3 regions of the Pseudomonas sp. JZ114 genome follow, and region 1 is predicted to be linked to each of the others. Evidence: predicted binding sites of a transcription regulator. Region 1 holds the regulator's gene; each other region holds the start of a gene.

Region 1 (6,533 bases):
AGGCTCGTCATACATCAGGATCTGAGGATCCAATGCAATCGCCCGAGCCAGAGCCACCCGACGTTTCATGCCTCCGGACAGCTCATCGGGCATCAACTCGATAGCGCCCCGCAGACCGACCGCCTGAAGTTTCATCAGGACGATATCCCGGATCATCTCCTCAGGCAGCTTGGTATGAACCCGGAGAGGAAAGGCCACGTTTTCGAAAACATCAAGGTCTGTAAACAGTGCACCGCTCTGAAACAGAACGCCCATCTGCTTACGCACATTGAACAGGTCACTTCGAGACAGTATGGGAAGATTGAGATTGTTAACCCATACCTCACCCTTTTCAGGGCGCAACTGGGCTGCAATCAAGCGTAACAGCGTTGTCTTGCCGCTCCCTGAAGGCCCCATAATACCGGTCACCTTGCCACGCGGGATGCGGATATCAACATTCTCGTAGATGGTACGCTCGCCTCGCTTGAAGGTAACGCCTTTAAGCTCGACCGCATACTCGCTATCGGTGTTCATCTAAACTCCTAGCTTACAGCCCTCCTGGCAGACGCATCGAATGGCATCCAAGGCACTTTTAAGGGCCTATTCGACAAGGACATAGCATAACATTTCAGCGCTACCTCCCCAACATGAACATAATTCAATCGTTTTCATAGGAGGGGGGATTGATTGTCGTTATAATTCTGCGTTTTCAATCAATCTGCTGCCCAGCAAACTGGTAGACAAATGACCCACGCTGCAAATTTCATCGAATCCGCAAATCGTACCATCAGCTATGAAGTGGAAGCCGTGAACGCATTGCGTGGGCGTATAGATGATCGCTTTGTCAAAGCCTGTGAACTGATGCTGGACTGCAAGGGCCGCATCGTTGTACTGGGCATGGGAAAGTCCGGACATATCGGCAATAAGATTGCGGCCACGCTGGCAAGCACAGGCACACCCGCGTTTTTCGTCCATCCCGCCGAAGCAAGCCACGGCGACATGGGGATGATTACCCAGGCGGACATTGTGCTGGCCCTGTCCAACTCCGGCTCTACCCCTGAAATAGTGACGCTCCTGCCACTTATCAAGCGACTGGGAATCACGTTGATCAGTATGACAGGCAATCCCCAGTCACCTCTGGCCCAGGCAGCTACTGTCAACCTGGACGCAGGCGTTGCCAAGGAAGCCTGCCCGCTGAATCTTGCACCGACCTCCTCCACCACTGCCAGTCTGGTTCTGGGGGATGCGCTTGCCATTGCCTTGCTCGATGCACGAGGCTTCACGGCTGAAGATTTTGCCTTTTCTCACCCCGGCGGCGCTCTGGGCCGACGCCTACTTCTCAAGGTCGAGCATGTCATGCATAGCGGGAAGGAATTACCTCAAGTGCCGCGAGGCACTTCGCTTAGCGGTGCATTACTTGAGATGTCCCAAAAAGGGCTTGGCATGACCGTCGTCACGGAGCCTGATGGCCGACTGGCAGGTATTTTTACTGATGGGGACCTTCGGCGTGCGCTTGATCGCGGAATTGACGTACGCTCAACGACCATAGACCACGTCATGACGGAGCATGGTCGTACGGCACGCCCACAGATGCTGGCAGCAGAGGCATTGAAAGTCATGGAAGATCACAAGATTAGCGCCTTGGTTGTGGTCGACGAGAAAGATTACCCTCTGGGGGCACTGAACATGCACGACCTGCTTCGCGCAGGCGTCATGTGAATGCAGCTCATATCGAGAGACAGCCCATCATTGCTGCTGTATGGCAGTGATGGCACTCATAAATGCTTTACGCCTCAAATGGTACAAAGCCTTTGCCGTGCTTTATGCCGCCGTTTGACTACAATGCTTTTGCAGGCCTTTTGTCATGTTCCGTACACTGCGTAAACCTGTACTTTATGTCCTGATTGCCCTGGCGCTGGTCGCTATCGGTTACTGGAACCTCTTGCCGCAACGGTTTATCGATGACCCGGCAGGCAATGCCCAGACCGATAATGCCATTGATGCCTATGCAACAAATGTCAAAACGATCCAGTACCGTGCCGATGGAAAGGTACAATACGAGATGACAGCCGAACGGCTTGATCACGTTCAGGCCACCGATGTCACACTGGTTTCGAAACCCGATATGCTGGCATACCGCGGTACTGACCTGCCCTGGCATGTTCGCAGCGCAAGGGCCGAGGTGGCGCCAAAAGGTACACAGGCTGAGTTGATCGATGATGTAAGGGTCGAGCGTACAGACGAAAAGGGCCGCCCTATCGTGATGACGACGACGCGAATGACTGTTTTTCCTGACAAAAATTATGCGCAGACTGAGCAAGCCGTTAAGATTGAGGCCGCTAATAGCGTGACCACAGCGAAAGGCATGAAAGCGTACCTGAATGACGGCAGAATGCTCCTGCTGTCCAATGTAAGAGGCCAGCATGAGGTTCGTTAAATCTCTACCCCTTCTTTTAACCCTGGGCGCTACGTTCGGAAGCGTTAACGCCTGGGCTCTGCCTTCTGACCGCAACCAGCCTATCCGGGTACAGGCCGACAGCGCCGAACTCGATGACAAGCAGAACGTAGCGGTTTATCGAGGCGACGTCATCATTACCCAAGGCACGATGAAGATCACGGGTAACACCGTGACCATCACCCAGGACAACAACGGCAACATCAAGGTTGCAACTGCCGTTGGCAAGCCGGCTCACTATGAGCAGAAGCCATCTGCGGACAAAGATACGGTGAAGGCTTACGGCCTGACTATCCAGTACTATGCGGATGAAAACCGAATCGTACTGATCGACCAGGCACGCGTTGAACAGCAAGGCAATACGTTCGAAGGCGAAAAGATCGTTTACGACACCCAGCGCCAGATCGTGAATGCTGGCCGTGCAAACGGTAACAAGATCACCACACCAAGACCGCGTATCGACATGGTCATCCAGCCCAAGAACAAAGACCAGCAGCCGGGGCAAGCTCAATGACAGTACTGCTCAAAGCCCAGCATCTGGCCAAGAGCTATAAGGGTCGCCAAGTGGTCCGGGATGTCAGCCTGACCATCGAAAGCGGCCAGATCGTGGGACTGCTCGGACCTAACGGTGCGGGCAAGACGACATGCTTTTATATGATCGTAGGGTTGGTCAACGCCGATCATGGCCGTGTACTGATCGATAACCAGGATGTCACCAACCTGCCTATGCACGGCAGAGCGCAGGCAGGTATCGGTTATCTCCCCCAGGAAGCATCGATATTCCGCAAGCTGACCGTGGCCAACAACATCATGGCCATCCTTGAAACACGCAAGGACCTGGACCGAAACGGACGCACCCAGGCGCTCGAGTCGCTGCTTCAAGAATTTCACATCACCCATATTCGTGACAACCTAGGCATGAGCCTGTCGGGTGGGGAACGTCGTCGCGTCGAGATTGCTCGCGCCCTAGCCACGGCGCCCAAGTTCATTCTGCTGGATGAGCCCTTTGCCGGTGTCGACCCTATTTCAGTGGGTGATATCAAGCAAATCATTCGCCACTTGAAAGCCAAAGGCATTGGCGTTTTGATCACGGATCACAATGTTCGGGAAACCCTCACAATCTGTGAGATGGCTTATATTGTGAATGACGGACAGCTGATTGCTGAAGGCGATGCCGAAAGCGTGCTGGCCAACGACCTGGTTAAGGAAGTTTATCTGGGGCACGAATTCCGCCTCTAGGCAAAAGGGTAAAAACCAGGCATATAATTTGCTCATCCCTACCAAATTATCTGGTGGGCTCCGTGGCGCAGTTCGCGTCTGTAGATTAAGGTGCTAAGCCCGCAGCCATGAAACCATCGTTAGTTTTAAAGATGGGCCAGCAGCTGACCATGACTCCTCAGCTGCAACAGGCCATTCGATTGCTTCAACTTTCGACGCTTGATCTCCAGCAGGAAATTCAGGAAGCCCTGGAATCCAACCCCATGCTCGAGCGGCAAGAAGAAGGCGATGATTTTGATCACAGCGACCCGCTTGCCGATGGCGAGGAGCTATCGAATCCTGGTAGCCAGGAGGTTACGTTCAAGGATACGGCTCCCTCGATAGAGACCTCTGAGTCGGACGAGTCCGAATGGAGTGACCGTATCCCCAATGAGCTTCCCGTCGATACCGCCTGGGAAGATATCTATCAGACAAGCGCGAGCAGCCTTCCGAGCTCTGACGACGATGAATGGGATTTCACATCCAGAACATCGACAGGTGAAAGTCTGCAGAGCCATCTTCTCTGGCAACTGAATCTGGCCCCGATGTCGGACGTGGATCGCATGGTCGCCATGTCGATCATCGACGGCATCAATAATGATGGCTACCTCGAAGAATCACTCGAAGACATACACGCCTCGCTAGATCCTGAGCTTGAGGTAGAGATTGATGAAGTCGAAGTAGTTTTACGCCGTGTTCAACAGTTCGAACCGGCAGGCGTAGGCGCACGTAATCTCAAGGAATGCCTGCTGCTGCAACTCAATCAGCTTCCAGGCAAAACACCACGGCTGGCGGAAGCCAAGCGCTTGGTCACAGATTATCTGGACGTCCTAGGCAGCCGTGATTACAGCCAGCTCATGCGCCGCATGAAGATCAAGGAAGATGAGTTACGCGACGTAATCGAGCTGATTCAAAGCCTGCACCCCCGACCAGGCTCCCAGATCGAATCAGGTGAAGCCGAGTACGTGGTTCCTGATGTCATCGTGCGCAAACACAATGACCGTTGGCTGGTTGAGCTGAACCAGGAGGCGGTGCCGCGGCTACGCGTAAACTCACAATATGCCGGTTTCGTGAAACGTGCCGACAGCAGTGCAGATAACACTTTCATGCGTAACCAGTTGCAGGAAGCTCGCTGGTTCATCAAGAGTCTGCAGAGCCGTAACGAGACCCTGATGAAGGTTGCGACGCAAATCGTCGAGCATCAGCGTGGCTTTCTAGAGTATGGCGAAGAAGCCATGAAACCACTCGTACTTCACGATATTGCCGAGGCGGTTGGCATGCACGAGTCCACAATTTCTCGTGTGACCACCCAAAAGTATATGCACACGCCTCGTGGCATATACGAATTGAAATACTTCTTCTCCAGTCACGTAAGCACGGCTGAGGGCGGTGAATGCTCGTCGACCGCCATTCGCGCCATCATCAAAAAACTTGTTGCCGCCGAAAATGCAAAAAAGCCATTGAGCGACAGCAAGATCGCTGGTTTACTGGAGTCACAAGGCATACAGGTCGCGCGTCGGACTGTAGCCAAATACCGTGAGTCGCTGGGCATTGCTCCATCGAGTGAACGGAAAAGGCTGGTCTAGACTTAGGCGGCTCGCCACGAGCGGACTGCGAGCGCGGGGAAAAGAGGCGCTTATCGCTCAACAGTGTTTCTTCGGCAGGCCTAATGCCTGCCTGTTACACCACGGCAATAAGGAGAACGCGGTATGCAAGTCAACATCAGTGGGCATCAACTGGATGTTACCGACTCCCTTCGCAGCTACGTTGGAGAAAAGCTCGCCCGACTTGAACGCCACTTCGATCGCATTACCAGTGCTCAGGTAATCATGCAGGTCGATAAACTGAAACAGAAAGTTGAAGCCACCTTGCATGTTGCAGGTGCGTCTGTCGTTGCAAATGCCGAACATGAAGACATGTACGCTGCCATCGACCTTCTCACCGATAAACTCGACCGCCAGTTGATCAAACACAAAGAGAAACAGCTCGAGAGGCAGCAAGGGTTGGGCGTCCGTTGAGACTTAACATCACCCTATGATTCGATTAGAAACCATTCTGACCCCTGGCCGCTCACACGTGAGCGTGCCAGGGGTCAGTAAAGAAAGCGTGCTTCAGCAGATCTCTGAAATTGCTGCGACTGACTTGCCAGGGCAAGACGCTCACTCAATTTTCGAAAGCCTCATGGCCCGAGAAAAGTTAGGGTCGACCGGTTTCGGCAATGGAATAGCTATTCCTCACTGCCGCCTGAGTGGCTCCAAGGAGCCTATTAGTGTGCTGTGCCACCTGCAAACACCGGTAGACTTCGACTCACTCGACGGAGCGCCAGTAGACCTTATTTTCGTCCTGCTCGTACCCGAAGCCGCTACCGAGCAGCATCTGGAGTTGTTGCGCCAGATTGCAGCCATGCTGGATAAGGCTGAAATCCGCGACCGACTGCGCCATGCAACTACTAGCAATGGGCTCTATCAAATAGTTATCGACGCCCAAAGCGGTCATTAACATGCATCTGATTATCGTCAGTGGACGCTCCGGATCTGGCAAAAGCACAGCACTAGATGTGCTGGAAGACAACGGCTTTTATTGCATCGATAATCTACCTGCCGGTCTTTTACCGGACCTGTCCGAGCGCGCCCTGACTGAATCCGAAGGGGCTCAGTCTCAGATAGCCCTGTCTATCGACGCCCGCAACCTGCCTAGCCAGCTACAACGCTTTCCCGAGCTGCTTGAGCAAGTCAGATCACGCCATATCCGTTGCGATGTGCTGTATCTGGATGCAGATGATCAGACACTGCTCAAACGGTTCTCGGAAACCCGCCGTCGTCATCCGCTTACGAGCGAGTAT
Region 2 (6,533 bases), 2.0 Mb from region 1:
TAAAAGCTTAGGCGCAGCGCCTATTTGATGCGCTGCGCCTGCTTATGCTACTCATTTTATCAAGCGCCGTTCTCAAAACGCGGCACTCCTGAGGCCCTAACTGGCTTCATGAATACCATTGCCCAGCGGGTCAGCTTGCCCAAGGCCAACGTACATTACTGTTTCAATAACACGTTAGGCTTCATATGGCTCTGCTGGCCAATATCCTTGAGCTCTGGCAGTACATTTAACACGCTTGCGTTTGAAGAGCATCCTGCCGAAGCATTGGCTCGCTACATTCAAGCCAAAACGACGCTTTCTCGGCGGTATCTTCTAGCCTCGTGTATTTTTGCCATGGAAATTGTTGGTGACGGTACTTGCCTGTATGAATATTTCGATCAGGACTACCGGAACTGGTTTAGGCAGCGGGCAGCTGTCTTTGAAGCATGGATCAAACACGGCAAAATGGATCCCGTTGACCCTGTACATCTTATTTTCGTGTTACGAGGCAGCACTTAGCACTATGCTGACTTTTCCAGCCGACTCTGCCATGTGACAGGACGCAACCAATTGACTGACCAGGATTTCGAGGCAGCGCCCCATACGTTGACTCATATCATATTCAAGGGCTGTAGCCTTCAGCTGCCGGCTCGCATATGAGCGAAACACTATTAGTTGAAGCGGTCTTTCAGGAAGAGATGCGCAAGAGTCGCTTTCAGGCTTTTGCTGCACCTATTTCAAGTGCTGCCGATGCGCAGACTTTTATTGACCGGGTCAGCGACCCTGGCGCTACTCACAATTGTTGGGCCTGGAAGCTTGGCCAACAATATCGCTTCAACGATGACGGCGAGCCTGGCGGGACTGCCGGCCGCCCCATCCTAACGGCCATCGAAGGGCAGAACTGTGACCGTGTGGTTGTAGTGGTAACACGCTGGTTCGGTGGCATAAAGCTGGGGACAGGTGGATTGGTGCGTGCATATGGAGGCTGTGCTGCCAAATGCCTTCAACAGGCTGAGCTTGTGGAGTTGGTACCTCGAGTTCTGGTGGCCTGCCACTGCACTTATTCTGAGCTTCCCCTGCTCGAATCCAGACTACATGAGTTTGATGCTCTTCTAGACGACAAAGCATTCGGTGCCTCGGGTGTCGATATTCGCCTGGCTTTGCCGGAAGAGCGTCTTTCTCCTCTAGAGCGCTTTCTGGCAGATGTTAGCCGGGGCCGCATAGCGTTGCACCGCATCCAGGAATAAGACTACCCAAGCGAAGCGTATAGCTTCGCTCTTCACCGCTTCGAACGGCACAAGAATTGCTGCTTTATGGTGCGCAGGAGAGAGACCCTGCTCTGCAAGCGTGCAATTGAGGCTTGCGGGCTCGTCTTCTCTGCCATTTAACATCTGCACCTAACATCAAAGCATGTAAATCACGTCAGGCAAAATGCGCCATTTCAGTGCGCCGACCTTGAATACTGACTGCTTTTGGTGCCGTTATTCATTCTTGTGTAACTGCCAATCATGAACGAACTGCAAAGCGCCGTAAGCATTCTGATCCACGGATCCAACACATTATTCATTCTGGTAGGCGCTGTCATGGTTTTGGCCATGCATGCTGGTTTTGCCTTTTTGGAAGTAGGCACGGTTCGCCAGAAAAACCAGGTCAATGCGCTATCAAAAATACTGGCCGACTTCGCCATTTCTACCCTGGCTTATTTTTTTATCGGGTATTGGATTGCCTATGGCGTCAACTTCTTTGGCCCGGCTGAAACGCTAATGGCCGATAACGGCTACGCCTTGGTGAAGTTTTTCTTTCTGCTGACATTTGCAGCCGCTATTCCGGCGATTATTTCTGGCGGTATTGCTGAGCGGGCACGGTTTGCACCACAGCTCTGCGCAACGGCTCTAATCGTGGCTTTTATCTATCCGTTTTTTGAGGGAATCGTCTGGAATAACAACCACGGCGTACAAGCGTGGCTTGAAGCCTCTTTTGGCGCGAAGTTTCATGACTTTGCCGGATCGGTTGTGGTGCACGCCGTTGGGGGTTGGCTTGCATTGGGAGCCGTCCTGTTACTCGGCCGCCGTAACGGTCGTTATCGCGATGGGCGGCTGGTGGCGTTCCCTCCCTCCAATATTCCTTTCCTCGCACTTGGCTCATGGATTTTGATTATTGGCTGGTTTGGCTTTAATGTCATGAGCGCTCAGACACTGGACGGCGTGAGCGGTCTGGTTGCCGTAAATTCGTTGATGGCCATGGTAGGCGGTGTCGTGGCGTCGCTTATTTTTGGCCGAAACGATCCGGGCTTTCTACATAACGGCCCACTGGCTGGACTGGTCGCGGTTTGTGCCGGTTCGGATTTAATGCATCCTATTGGTGCATTGGCAACAGGCCTAGTTGCTGGAGGGCTCTTCGTATGGGCATTCACTGCCACCCAGGTGAAATGGAAAATCGATGACGTTCTGGGCGTCTGGCCTTTGCACGGCCTATGCGGCGTCTGGGGTGGTATCGCATGTGGCATCTTCGGGCAACCCGTGCTGGAAGGCCGTGGAGGCGTAAGCCTTGTAAGCCAGCTGATTGGCACATGTATGGGCGTAGCGATTGCACTGGCAGGCGGACTAATCGTTTATGGCGTCATCAAAAAAGTGCTTGGTCTGCGTCTGACGCAAGAGGAAGAGTATTACGGAGCGGACTTATCCATCCACAGGATTTCTGCTACCAATCCAGAATAAGTGCTTGATTTCAAAGCGTGTATAGGATTAGCAGGCGCGTTGAGAGGCTCGACTTGCTCACACTTAACGTGGATGGGGCTGTGGATAAGCCAAGGATACATGTGCCAAACGCATACGTTGCGCGGCCTAGGGAAAATTGATCACTTTTTGATCACTCCATGACGGATTGCTCCTTTATCTTGCTCCCTTATAGATTTTCAGCCCTACCCTACTGCTAATGGCCTACAGGCCTTCCCTTGCCTAGCCGTTTATTAGGAGTCTAGTAATCCCAATTGTTACCAAGAATATGGCAGGCCGAAAATAAGGTGCATTGAATTTTCAAGTTGCCACTTTCTGAACGATGCATGGAGCGGGCAAGCATTACCAAGCCCGCCCTCAGGATCAGAGACCGATGATTGTCAGCATAATAAAGGTCAGGAACAGTACAAAGTGAGTCATGCCTTCAATTGCATTGGTCTCACCGTCATTGAGATTGATGGCAGCAATGATGAGGGTGACACCCATCATGACCGTCTGCACTGGGGTCATAGCCATTTGCATAGGCTGCCCAGTATAAAGTGCAATGGCCTCAACAACCGGCACCGTTAGAATAACGGTGGAAAGCGATGCTCCCAACGCGATGTTGATAACAGACTGCATGCGGTTGGCCATAGCTGCACGCAAGGCAGTAAGAATCTCTGGACTGGCCGAGATAACGGCAACCACCAAGGCAGACACCATAGGCGGAACCGGCAGCCCTTCAAGACCAGCGTCCAGTGATTTTGACATGACTTCGGCCAATGCGCCTGTCACTACCACGCCTACAATCAGCAGACCAACCGATAACCCTGTATTCGCTGGCGCTTCGTGCTCTACGACAGTTGAGTCACCAGCAGGCTTCTTTTTCTTCTTTTCTGGATAGTTGTAGCTGAAGAAGTAACTATGGGGACCAGTCTGCATCCGCAGAAACAGGGCATACATCAAGACCATTACGATAATGGTAAAGCCGGAGTAGACATGCCAGCGCTCGACCGGAATGAATTCCGGCACCAGCATGGAGATACTCACTGCGGTCAGGATCATTACCCCATAACTACGGCTGGAATCATCATTGTAGCGCTGCTCGCCATGCTTGAGCCCTCCAAGAAGAGCGGCCAAGCCGATCAGTCCATTGATATCGAGAATAACAGCTGCGTAGATCGTATCTCGCGCCAGGGTCGGCGAGTGATCGTGCCCCATCATAATGGCTAGGATGATCACTTCTACCAGCACCGCCGAAAGCGTCAGGATCATCGTACCGTAGGGATCACCCACTTTTTCAGCAAGCACCTCTGCATGGTGAGCAACACGCATGGCAGCGCAGATGATGGCTGCGATCAGGGCCACCGCCCCGACCAAGGCAATCGTCTGGCCGCTTCCTACCAATTGATGCTCGAAGACATAGGCCAGCACGCCGGCCGCAATGGCGATCAGCAGGAATGCTTCGCCCCTCAATGTTGAAACCATGTAAGTCGTATCCTTTGAAAGACTCGCCTCATGCGGCGAAAGGCCAGCCAATTGACGGCATAGGGTTACGACATGTTTCAGCGCGTGATTTCGCCATCGGCCTGCAAAAAATCATTGCACTCCGCTAAAACGCTCTCGTGCCACAGGGACTCTTTCAGAAAACGACTGGCAACCTGTAGGTGAGATCGAGCTGCTAGTTGAGGATTTCTATCTGAACGCTTTTCCTGCTCGCCTCTTTCCACAATAAACAACACAGAGGTAAGCCGGGAGGCTGCCAGACTGCAAGGCGTCGGCCTGACACTCTGCACGGGCATTGATAGCGCTTTGCCTGCTTCAATACTCCGCTCAGGCAGTAAAGACCTGCGCAGCGCCGGTGGGCATGACATAATTCCGGGCAAATCGCTGTTAATGAGTAATCCCACCATGTACGACTGGCTCAATGCCCTCCCCAAAGCCGAACTTCATCTTCATCTGGAGGGCACGCTCGAGCCCGAGCTCATGTTCAAGCTGGCTGAGCGCCATGGCATCCAGCTGCCTTTCGAGAATGTCGAGGCGCTGCGCAAAGCCTACTCCTTCAACAACCTTCAGGAATTCCTGGACCTGTATTACCAGGGCGCGAATGTTCTGCGCACTGAAGAAGACTTTTACGACCTGACGTGGACCTATCTGCTCAAGTGCAAGGAACAAAACGTCATTCATACCGAGCCGTTCTTCGACCCGCAAACGCATACAGACCGTGGTATTCCGTTCGAAGTAGTCCTGCGCGGTATCCAGCAGGCGCTCAAGGATGGCGAGCAGAAGCTGGGTGTAACCAGCGGCTTGATCCTGAGCTTCCTGCGTCACCTGTCTGAAGACGAAGCCCAGAAGACATTGGATCAGGCGCTTCCCTTCCGTGACGCCTTTATTGCGGTTGGCCTGGACAGCTCTGAGATGGGTCATCCGCCAAGCAAGTTCAAACGTGTTTTCGACCGCGCGCGCAGCGAAGGCTTTGTTGCTGTGGCACATGCTGGCGAGGAAGGCCCGCCCGAGTACATCTGGGAAGCTCTGGATCTGCTGAATGTGGTCCGTATCGACCATGGCGTCCGTGCAGCCGAAGATGAGCGCCTGCTGCACCGCCTGATTGACCAGCAGATTCCGCTGACGGTCTGCCCGCTGTCCAACACCAAGCTGTGCGTGTTTGATGACATGAGCCAGCACAACATTCTCAAACTACTTGAGCGTGGCCTGAAAGTGACCGTGAACTCTGACGATCCAGCCTATTTCGGCGGCTACGTGACCGAAAACTTCATGGCACTGTACGAAAGCCTGGGCATGACTCAGGATCAGGCCAAACGCCTGGCCCAGAACAGCCTGGACGCCCGCCTGGTCTGACAGGTACTACCGGTCGCTCTCGTGCGGCCGGTTTTCATTGTGCTATCCGTAATCGCCATCGAGAACTTCAATGCCTTTGAATGCCGCTGAAACGACCCAGTATCAACAGTTCGCCGAGCGCCTGGCCGATGCCGCCGCCGTGGCTATCAAGCCGTATTTCCGCTCGCAGCTTCAGGTAGATGACAAAGGCGGTCGCCTATTCGACCCCGTCACGCTGGCCGACAAGGCCGCCGAGCGCGCCATGCGTGAGTTGATCCTGAGCGAATTTCCAGAACACAACATTCTGGGTGAAGAAGAAGATGCTGTTACCGGAAGCAGTTCGCTGACTTGGGTGCTGGACCCTATCGATGGCACGCGCGCCTTCATTACCGGGCTACCGCTTTGGGGTACCTTGATCGCCCTGAACGATGGCTCTCGCCCCGTCATCGGCATAATGAATCAGCCGTTCACAGGCGAGCGCTTTGTCGGCACACCAGAAGGCGCCTGGCTCAATGGCGCCCCGCTAAAGACCCGCGCCTGTGCCAGCCTCTCCAAGGCCCGTGTGATGTGTACAAGCCCCCAGATCCTTGATACACCAGAGCGTCTGGCAGCGTTTGAACGCATTGCCGAACAGGCCCAGCTGGTTCGCTTCGGTGGTGACTGTTACGCCTATTGCATGCTGGCGTCGGGCTTTGTGGATGTCATTATCGAGGCGAGTCTACAACCCTATGATGTCCAGGCGCTGATTCCGATCATCGAAGGCGCTGGCGGTGTCATGACCAGTTGGAATGGTGGCGACGCGCAGAATGGCGGTGCAATCATCGCCTGTTGTGACAAGACGCTGCATGCCGAACTCATTCAGCAGCTTGCTCCCTACGCCTAATTTCTATCTATCGGCCTTGCCAGGGGGCTTTTTCCAGAAGCTTCTGGCAATGCAGCCGGATCAGATCCCTCAATTGCGTCACGGCGCTCGATAGTTGGGCGCGGTGTGGACAGAGCAGG
Region 3 (6,533 bases), 1.3 Mb from region 1:
TGATACCGCACAGCTGGCCTTCATAGATTTCATCGCCAGGCGCGAGGAACAGCTTGCCGCGGCTCTGCAGAGTTTCCAGCGAGTACGTCAGTGCAGTACCGGTAGCCATGGACACCAGCACACCGTTCTGACGGTTAGTCACTTCGCCAGCCTTGATCGGACCATAGTGGCTGAAGGTCGAGGTAAGGATGCCAGTACCCGAGGTCAGAGTCAGGAAGTTGTTACGGAAGCCGATCAGACCACGTGCCGGAATGGTGTACTCCAGACGAACACGGCCTTTTCCGTCAGGGATCATGTTGCTCAGATCGCCCTTACGCAGCCCCATTTGCTCCATCACGGGACCCTGGTGCTGCTCTTCGATGTCGATGGTGACGTTCTCGTACGGCTCCTGCTTCTCGCCGTTTTCGTTCTCGATGATCACCACCTCTGGACGACCTACCGCCAGTTCGAAGCCTTCACGGCGCATGTTCTCGATCAATACGGACAGGTGCAGCTCACCACGGCCAGAGACCTTGAACTTCTCAGGAGATTCGCCCTGCTCAACACGCAGTGCCACGTTGTGCAGCAGCTCCTTGTCCAGACGGTCCTTGATGTTACGGCTGGTCACGAACTTGCCTTCTTTGCCAGCGAACGGCGAGTCATTGACCTGGAAGGTCATCGAAACGGTCGGCTGGTCAACGGTCAGCGGAGGCAGCGCCTCGACGGTCTGCTGGTCACACAGGGTATCGGAAATGAACAGCTCGTCCATGCCGCTGACGCAAACGATGTCACCGGCCTGCGCCTCAGGAACCTCGACACGCTGCAGACCGTGGTGACCCATGATCTTCAGAATGCGGCCGTTACGCTTCTTGCCATCGGCACCGATAGCGGTTACCGGAGTGTTGGCCTTGATGGTACCGCGTGCGATACGGCCAATGCCGATCACACCAAGGAAGCTGCTGTAGTCCAGCTGGGAGATCTGCATCTGGAACGGGCCGTTTACGTCGACCTGGGGAGCCGGTACGTGGTCAATGATGGCCTGGAACACGGCATCCATATTGTCGTCCATCTTCTCGTAGTCCATGCCGGCGATGCCGTTCAGGGCGCTGGCGTAGACGATCGGGAAATCCAGCTGCTCATCAGTGGCGCCCAGGTTGTCGAACAGGTCGAAGATCTGGTCGATAACCCAATCTGGACGCGCGCCCGGACGGTCGATCTTGTTCACGATCACGATCGGACGCAGGCCCGCCTTGAACGCCTTCTGGGTCACGAAACGGGTCTGAGGCATGGGGCCGTCTTGCGCGTCCACAACCAGCAGTACGGAGTCAACCATCGACATTACACGCTCTACTTCACCGCCGAAGTCAGCGTGACCGGGTGTATCCACGATGTTGATGTTATAGCCGTTCCACTTGATCGCCGTGTTCTTGGCCAGGATGGTAATACCACGCTCTCTTTCCTGGTCGTTGGAGTCCATGACGCGCTCGCCTTCGGCTTCCTTGCGGTCCAGCGTACCGGACAGCTTCAGCAGCTTGTCTACTAGCGTGGTCTTGCCATGGTCAACGTGGGCGATGATGGCGATATTACGAAGATTCTCGATCACTTTTTCAGTCTCGTTATCAAGTTGAGCCGGGCCGCAGCGGCTGATCACAGCAAGCCCGACACGACATTCAGCAAAATTCATTCAAGCCCAAAGGGCATTTAATCCAGAGAAACAAAGGCGCCAATGAGATCTGCGCCTACGAGCAGCCCGACAGGCCTGCCCTCAACCCCGGTCGGGAGGGCGATGGCGAATGCTGCCGCCAAACAGCCCGGGCTGTTTAGTCCGGGCGATAAACACGTACATTCGCATGCCCCTCATTGAGCAAATGATGAGCATGCAGGCGACTCATGACACCTTTGTCACAGTAGAGAAGGTACTGGCGACTCTCGTCCAGTTCCTTGAATCGATTGTTCAGTGCAAAGAATGGCATAGCCTGCACTTCGACACCGTCCACGGCCAGAGGATCATCCTCCTGACTATCTGGGTGACGAATGTCGAGCACGATCTGACCAGGCAGCGCCTGGCTGACTTCCTCAACCTTCAAATCCTTGCCAAGCTCGTCGATCACCTTGTCGACTGTCATCATCGTAGCGCGCTCAAGGGCTGCGTCCAGGATGGTCATGTCGAATTTGGTTTCTTCGTGCTCGATACGGTAGCCCTTGGCCTTGGTCGTCGGGTTCACCGAAATCACGCCGCAGTACTCCGGCATGTGCTTGGCAAATGCCGCCGTGCCGATCTGTTCGGCCGTGTCGATGATGTCCTGCTTGTGACTGGCCAGCAGTGGACGCAGCACCAGCGTATCGGTGACACGGTCGATTACGGCCAGGTTGGGCAGGGTCTGGCTGGAAACCTGCGAGATCGCCTCGCCCGTGACCAGCGCATCGATGTCCAGGCGCTCAGCCATGCGGCTGGCTGCGCGCAGCATCATGCGCTTGAGGATGACGCCCATCTGGCTGTCATCCACCTTGGTCAGGATCTCGCCGACCACCTCTTCGAACGGCACGCTGATAAACAGCACGCGCTGGGAACGGCCGAATTTCTCCCACAGATAATGGGCAACCTCCATAACGCCCAATTCATGAGCACGCCCACCCAGATTGAAGAAGCAGAAATGACTGACCAGGCCGCGACGCATCATTTGGTAGGCGGCAACGGTTGAGTCGTAACCACCGGACATGAGCACCAGCACCTGTTCGAGAGCACCCAGTGGATACCCTCCCAGACCGTCGTGCTGCCGATCAATCACGAACAGGCGGTCATGGCGGATCTCGATGCGTGCAAGCACCTCGGGATCCTTGAGGGAAATCCCCGCACCGCCACAGCGCTGGCGCAGTCCGCCCCCGACGTAGCGCTCTATGTCCATGGAGCTGAAATCATGTTTGCCGGCCCGCTTGCAGCGCAAGGAGAATACCTTGCCGCGAATGCGCTCACCGAAATGCTGGATGCATTTGTCGAGAATATCTTCGAAGTCGCCCAGCGGGTATTCATGGACCTCCAGGAAATGACCGATCCCTGGCGTGCAGGTCAGGCGCTCGATCATCTCGCGCAGAACCTTCGGCTCGGTCTGCTGTGTTTCGACTTCCAGGTTATCCCACTCACCCTCCACCGTCAGGTTCGGGTCCAGATCCCTCAAGACCACCCGGATATTCTTCGCCAGCTGGCGAATGAAACGCTTGCGCACCGGACGACTTTTGATAGTGATTTCCGGAAAGACTTTGACGATGAGCTTCATGAAATTTTAAAGAAGAGCGGAAACGACGAGAAAAGGTCGACAAGTATAGCTCAAACTGAAAGTTCTGACTTCCATTGGTCTAAATACATAAAAGCACCAATTTGGTGCTATAAAAAATATAAAGCACGCTTTTGGTGCTCAGTGGTCTATTCCAAAGGCACTATTAACGGCCAAGGCCTAGTGTTAGTGCGGCCCTGTCCATTACAGGGCACTGGCACGCTACTTGCTCCCTTGTGAGGCAGTAGCCCTTAGGCGAGGATAGGGCTCTTCTGAAAGCGCAACCGTTTTCAGAAGTGCCCTTGCTACGGGTACACCTGATCCTGGGAGTTACGCCAACCGCTCCCAGCCTCAATCCCTCTGGAGGAAAACATGTCGAAGGCGGTTCAACTGATCAAAGAAAACGACGTGAAGTGGATAGACCTGCGCTTCACGGACACCAAGGGAAAGCAGCAGCACGTTACTATGCCCGCTCGCGACGCCCTCGATGAAGACTTCTTCGAACACGGCAAAATGTTCGACGGCTCCTCCATTGCTGGCTGGAAAGGTATCGAAGCTTCCGACATGATCCTGATGCCGGACGACAGCACCGCCGTGCTGGATCCGTTCACTGAAGAGCCGACCGTGATCCTGGTCTGCGACATCATCGAACCGTCCACCATGCAGCCTTATGAGCGCGATCCCCGTGCTATTGCCAAGGCTGCCGAAGAGTATCTGAAGTCCACCGGTATCGGTGACACTGTATTCGTAGGTCCAGAGCCCGAGTTCTTCATCTTCGACGAAGTGAAGTTCAAGTCTGACATCTCCGGCTCCATGTTCAAGATCTTTTCCGAACAAGCATCCTGGAACACTGACGCTGATTTCGAAAGCGGCAACAAGGGTCACCGTCCGGGCGTCAAGGGCGGTTACTTCCCGGTTCCGCCGGTCGACCACGACCACGAAATCCGTACGGCCATGTGTAATGCGCTGGAAGAAATGGGTCTGGTTGTTGAAGTTCACCACCATGAAGTGGCGACTGCCGGCCAGAACGAGATCGGCGTGAAGTTCAACACGCTGGTAGCCAAGGCGGACGAAGTCCAGACGCTGAAGTACTGCGTACACAACGTCGCTGATGCCTACGGCAAGACCGTAACCTTCATGCCGAAGCCGCTGTATGGCGATAACGGCTCGGGCATGCACGTTCACATGTCTATCTCCAAGGAAGGCAAGAACACGTTCGCAGGCGAAGGCTATGCCGGCCTGTCCGATACTGCCCTGTACTTCATCGGCGGCATCATCAAGCATGGCAAGGCTCTGAATGGCTTTACCAACCCGTCCACCAACTCCTATAAGCGTCTGGTTCCCGGCTTTGAAGCACCGGTCATGTTGGCCTACTCGGCTCGCAACCGTTCCGCCTCGATCCGTATCCCCTACGTTTCCAGCCCGAAAGCCCGCCGTATCGAAGCGCGCTTCCCGGACCCGGCGGCCAACCCTTACCTGTGCTTCGCTGCACTGCTGATGGCGGGTCTGGATGGTATCCAGAACAAGATTCACCCTGGCGATGCTGCCGACAAGAACCTGTACGACCTGCCGCCAGAAGAGGCCAAGCAGATCCCGCAGGTATGTGGCAGCCTGAAGGAAGCACTGGAGTCCCTGGACGCTGACCGCGCGTTCCTGACCAAGGGTGGCGTCTTCACTGATGAGTTCATCGATACCTATATCGAGCTCAAGAGCGAAGAAGAGATCAAGGTTCGCACCTTCGTTCACCCGCTGGAATACGACCTGTACTACAGCGTCTAAGCCACCGGTTGTACAGCAGAGGCCTCCTTCGGGAGGCCTTTTGCTTATGGGCGCTTGTCATAAGGGCCTGTCAGTGCAACGCTTATGACTTACCTCTTTCTCTATGTGACGCCAGTGTCACCCTAGGAACAGATATGCGCCTGCTGTTCGCCAGCCTAGTGTTTGCCATGACCTTGCCTGTTCACGCCGAAATCTATCGCTCGGTAGGCCCGAACGGCCAAACAGTCTTCAGCGACCAGCCGCCAGCGAACGCGCCTGCCGAACGGGTCGAACTGCAGCGCCCCAACACCGTGAAAGCCGAGACGCCGGCGTCGACCGCGCCCTCTCCGTCCCCGCCCGACACGGGCGCAGCCACGAGTCAGCCCTATCAAACCCTGCGCCTGGATGCGCCTGACGATGAAGCGCTACGAGCGAACAATGGCACTTTTTCCATTAGCGCGACCATAACGCCTGCCCTATCGCCCGGCCATGAACTTCGCCTGCTGGTGGATGGGCAACCTTATGGTGAGCCGACCCGAGCACCTTTTTTTCATCTGACTAACATAGACCGTGGCACACACAGCCTGGCCATAGAGGTGGTCGAAGGTACACGTGTCGTACAACAGAGCGAGCCCGTTGAGATCACGGTGCAACGCATCAGCCTCAACAGTCCGAGTCGTTGATCCTTACCGATGCGCTTCATTTATCTGCTTGTACTACTCTTCCTGACGCAGCCGACCTTTGCAGCCGTGTACACCTACACCGATGCCGAAGGTAACCGCATCTTCACAGATAGCCCTCCAAAGGGCATCAAGGCCAACCCTGTTACGATTCAGCCTTCCAACAGCATGCCGTCGCCTGCTGCACCACGTACGATCAAGCTGTCACCCTCTAATCCGGATATTCGTAAACCGGTGCAGCCATCCGCCCCACCGCCACCGGCTCAGATCGCGTCCTACCAGATGCTGCGCATTCTTGTACCGGAGCCGGACGCTACGATTCGGAGCAATGCCGGTGAGCTGATCGTAACAGCCACCAGCGATCCAGAACTGATGCCTACTCATTTCTACCGGCTGATTCTGGATGGCCAACCCGCAGGAGCCCCTGGGCGCAGTCCGGTATTTCCACTTGAAAACCTGGATCGGGGCACGCATCAGATCGCGGTGGAGATCGTTACGGAAGGCGGCGTCGTGGTCGAGCGTACGCCTAGCCAACCTTTCCATATGAAGCGCATGTCGCTGTCTCAGCGGCGTCTGGCCAACCCCTGCAAGGACGGTGAGTGGGGTATTCGTCCCGAATGTCCGCTTTCTGAAAAACCCGAAGAAGAATAAAGCGCCAGCCCCTTATGCACCATATCAGTGCAATACTGTAGGTCGCACCAAAACGAGACATCCTGATTAGCTAGAAAACAGCTTAAGGCTACGTGCAGTGCACAGGTTATGGGCTTGCCCTAACACAGGGCAGCCTATTTACGTAGCTTGGTTTGTTTCTTGCATTTTCATGGGTCGTCACATCAAAGCTGAT

What was found. Region 1 encodes sigma-54, which starts transcription at its own class of promoters, with help from an activator protein. Its sites were predicted from a motif close to ANTGGCATNNANNTTGCTNT; they were not measured.
Region 2: a site for sigma-54 is predicted at 1,270-1,289, ahead of JQR90_RS15255 (ammonium transporter). Genes of this name have one in related genera too.
Region 3: a site for sigma-54 is predicted at 3,465-3,484, ahead of glnA (glutamate--ammonia ligase). Genes of this name have one in related genera too.

The regions. Positions count from the first base shown of each region.
Region 1 covers NZ_CP069256.1:1,029,944-1,036,476, reverse strand. Annotated here, with positions in the region: gene JQR90_RS04815 (ATP-binding cassette domain-containing protein) at 1-513, opposite strand, end outside; gene JQR90_RS04810 (KpsF/GutQ family sugar-phosphate isomerase) at 724-1,698, shown strand; gene lptC (LPS export ABC transporter periplasmic protein LptC) at 1,844-2,416, shown strand; gene lptA (lipopolysaccharide transport periplasmic protein LptA) at 2,403-2,948, shown strand; gene lptB (LPS export ABC transporter ATP-binding protein) at 2,945-3,673, shown strand; gene JQR90_RS04790 (RNA polymerase factor sigma-54) at 3,781-5,277, shown strand; gene hpf (ribosome hibernation-promoting factor, HPF/YfiA family) at 5,401-5,709, shown strand; gene ptsN (PTS IIA-like nitrogen regulatory protein PtsN) at 5,726-6,190, shown strand; gene rapZ (RNase adapter RapZ) at 6,192-6,533, shown strand, end outside.
Region 2 covers NZ_CP069256.1:3,220,904-3,227,436, forward strand. Annotated here, with positions in the region: gene JQR90_RS15240 (outer membrane protein OmpK) at 1-3, shown strand, start outside; partial or broken gene JQR90_RS15245 (TetR family transcriptional regulator C-terminal domain-containing protein) at 109-639, shown strand; gene JQR90_RS15250 (IMPACT family protein) at 636-1,226, shown strand; gene JQR90_RS15255 (ammonium transporter) at 1,488-2,696, shown strand; gene JQR90_RS15260 (calcium:proton antiporter) at 3,078-4,181, opposite strand; gene JQR90_RS15265 (adenosine deaminase) at 4,605-5,552, shown strand; gene hisN (histidinol-phosphatase) at 5,623-6,414, shown strand; gene JQR90_RS15275 (LysR family transcriptional regulator) at 6,422-6,533, opposite strand, start outside.
Region 3 covers NZ_CP069256.1:3,913,398-3,919,930, forward strand. Annotated here, with positions in the region: gene typA (translational GTPase TypA) at 1-1,582, opposite strand, end outside; gene thiI (tRNA uracil 4-sulfurtransferase ThiI) at 1,800-3,254, opposite strand; gene glnA (glutamate--ammonia ligase) at 3,624-5,030, shown strand; gene JQR90_RS18380 (DUF4124 domain-containing protein) at 5,165-5,692, shown strand; gene JQR90_RS18385 (DUF4124 domain-containing protein) at 5,702-6,340, shown strand.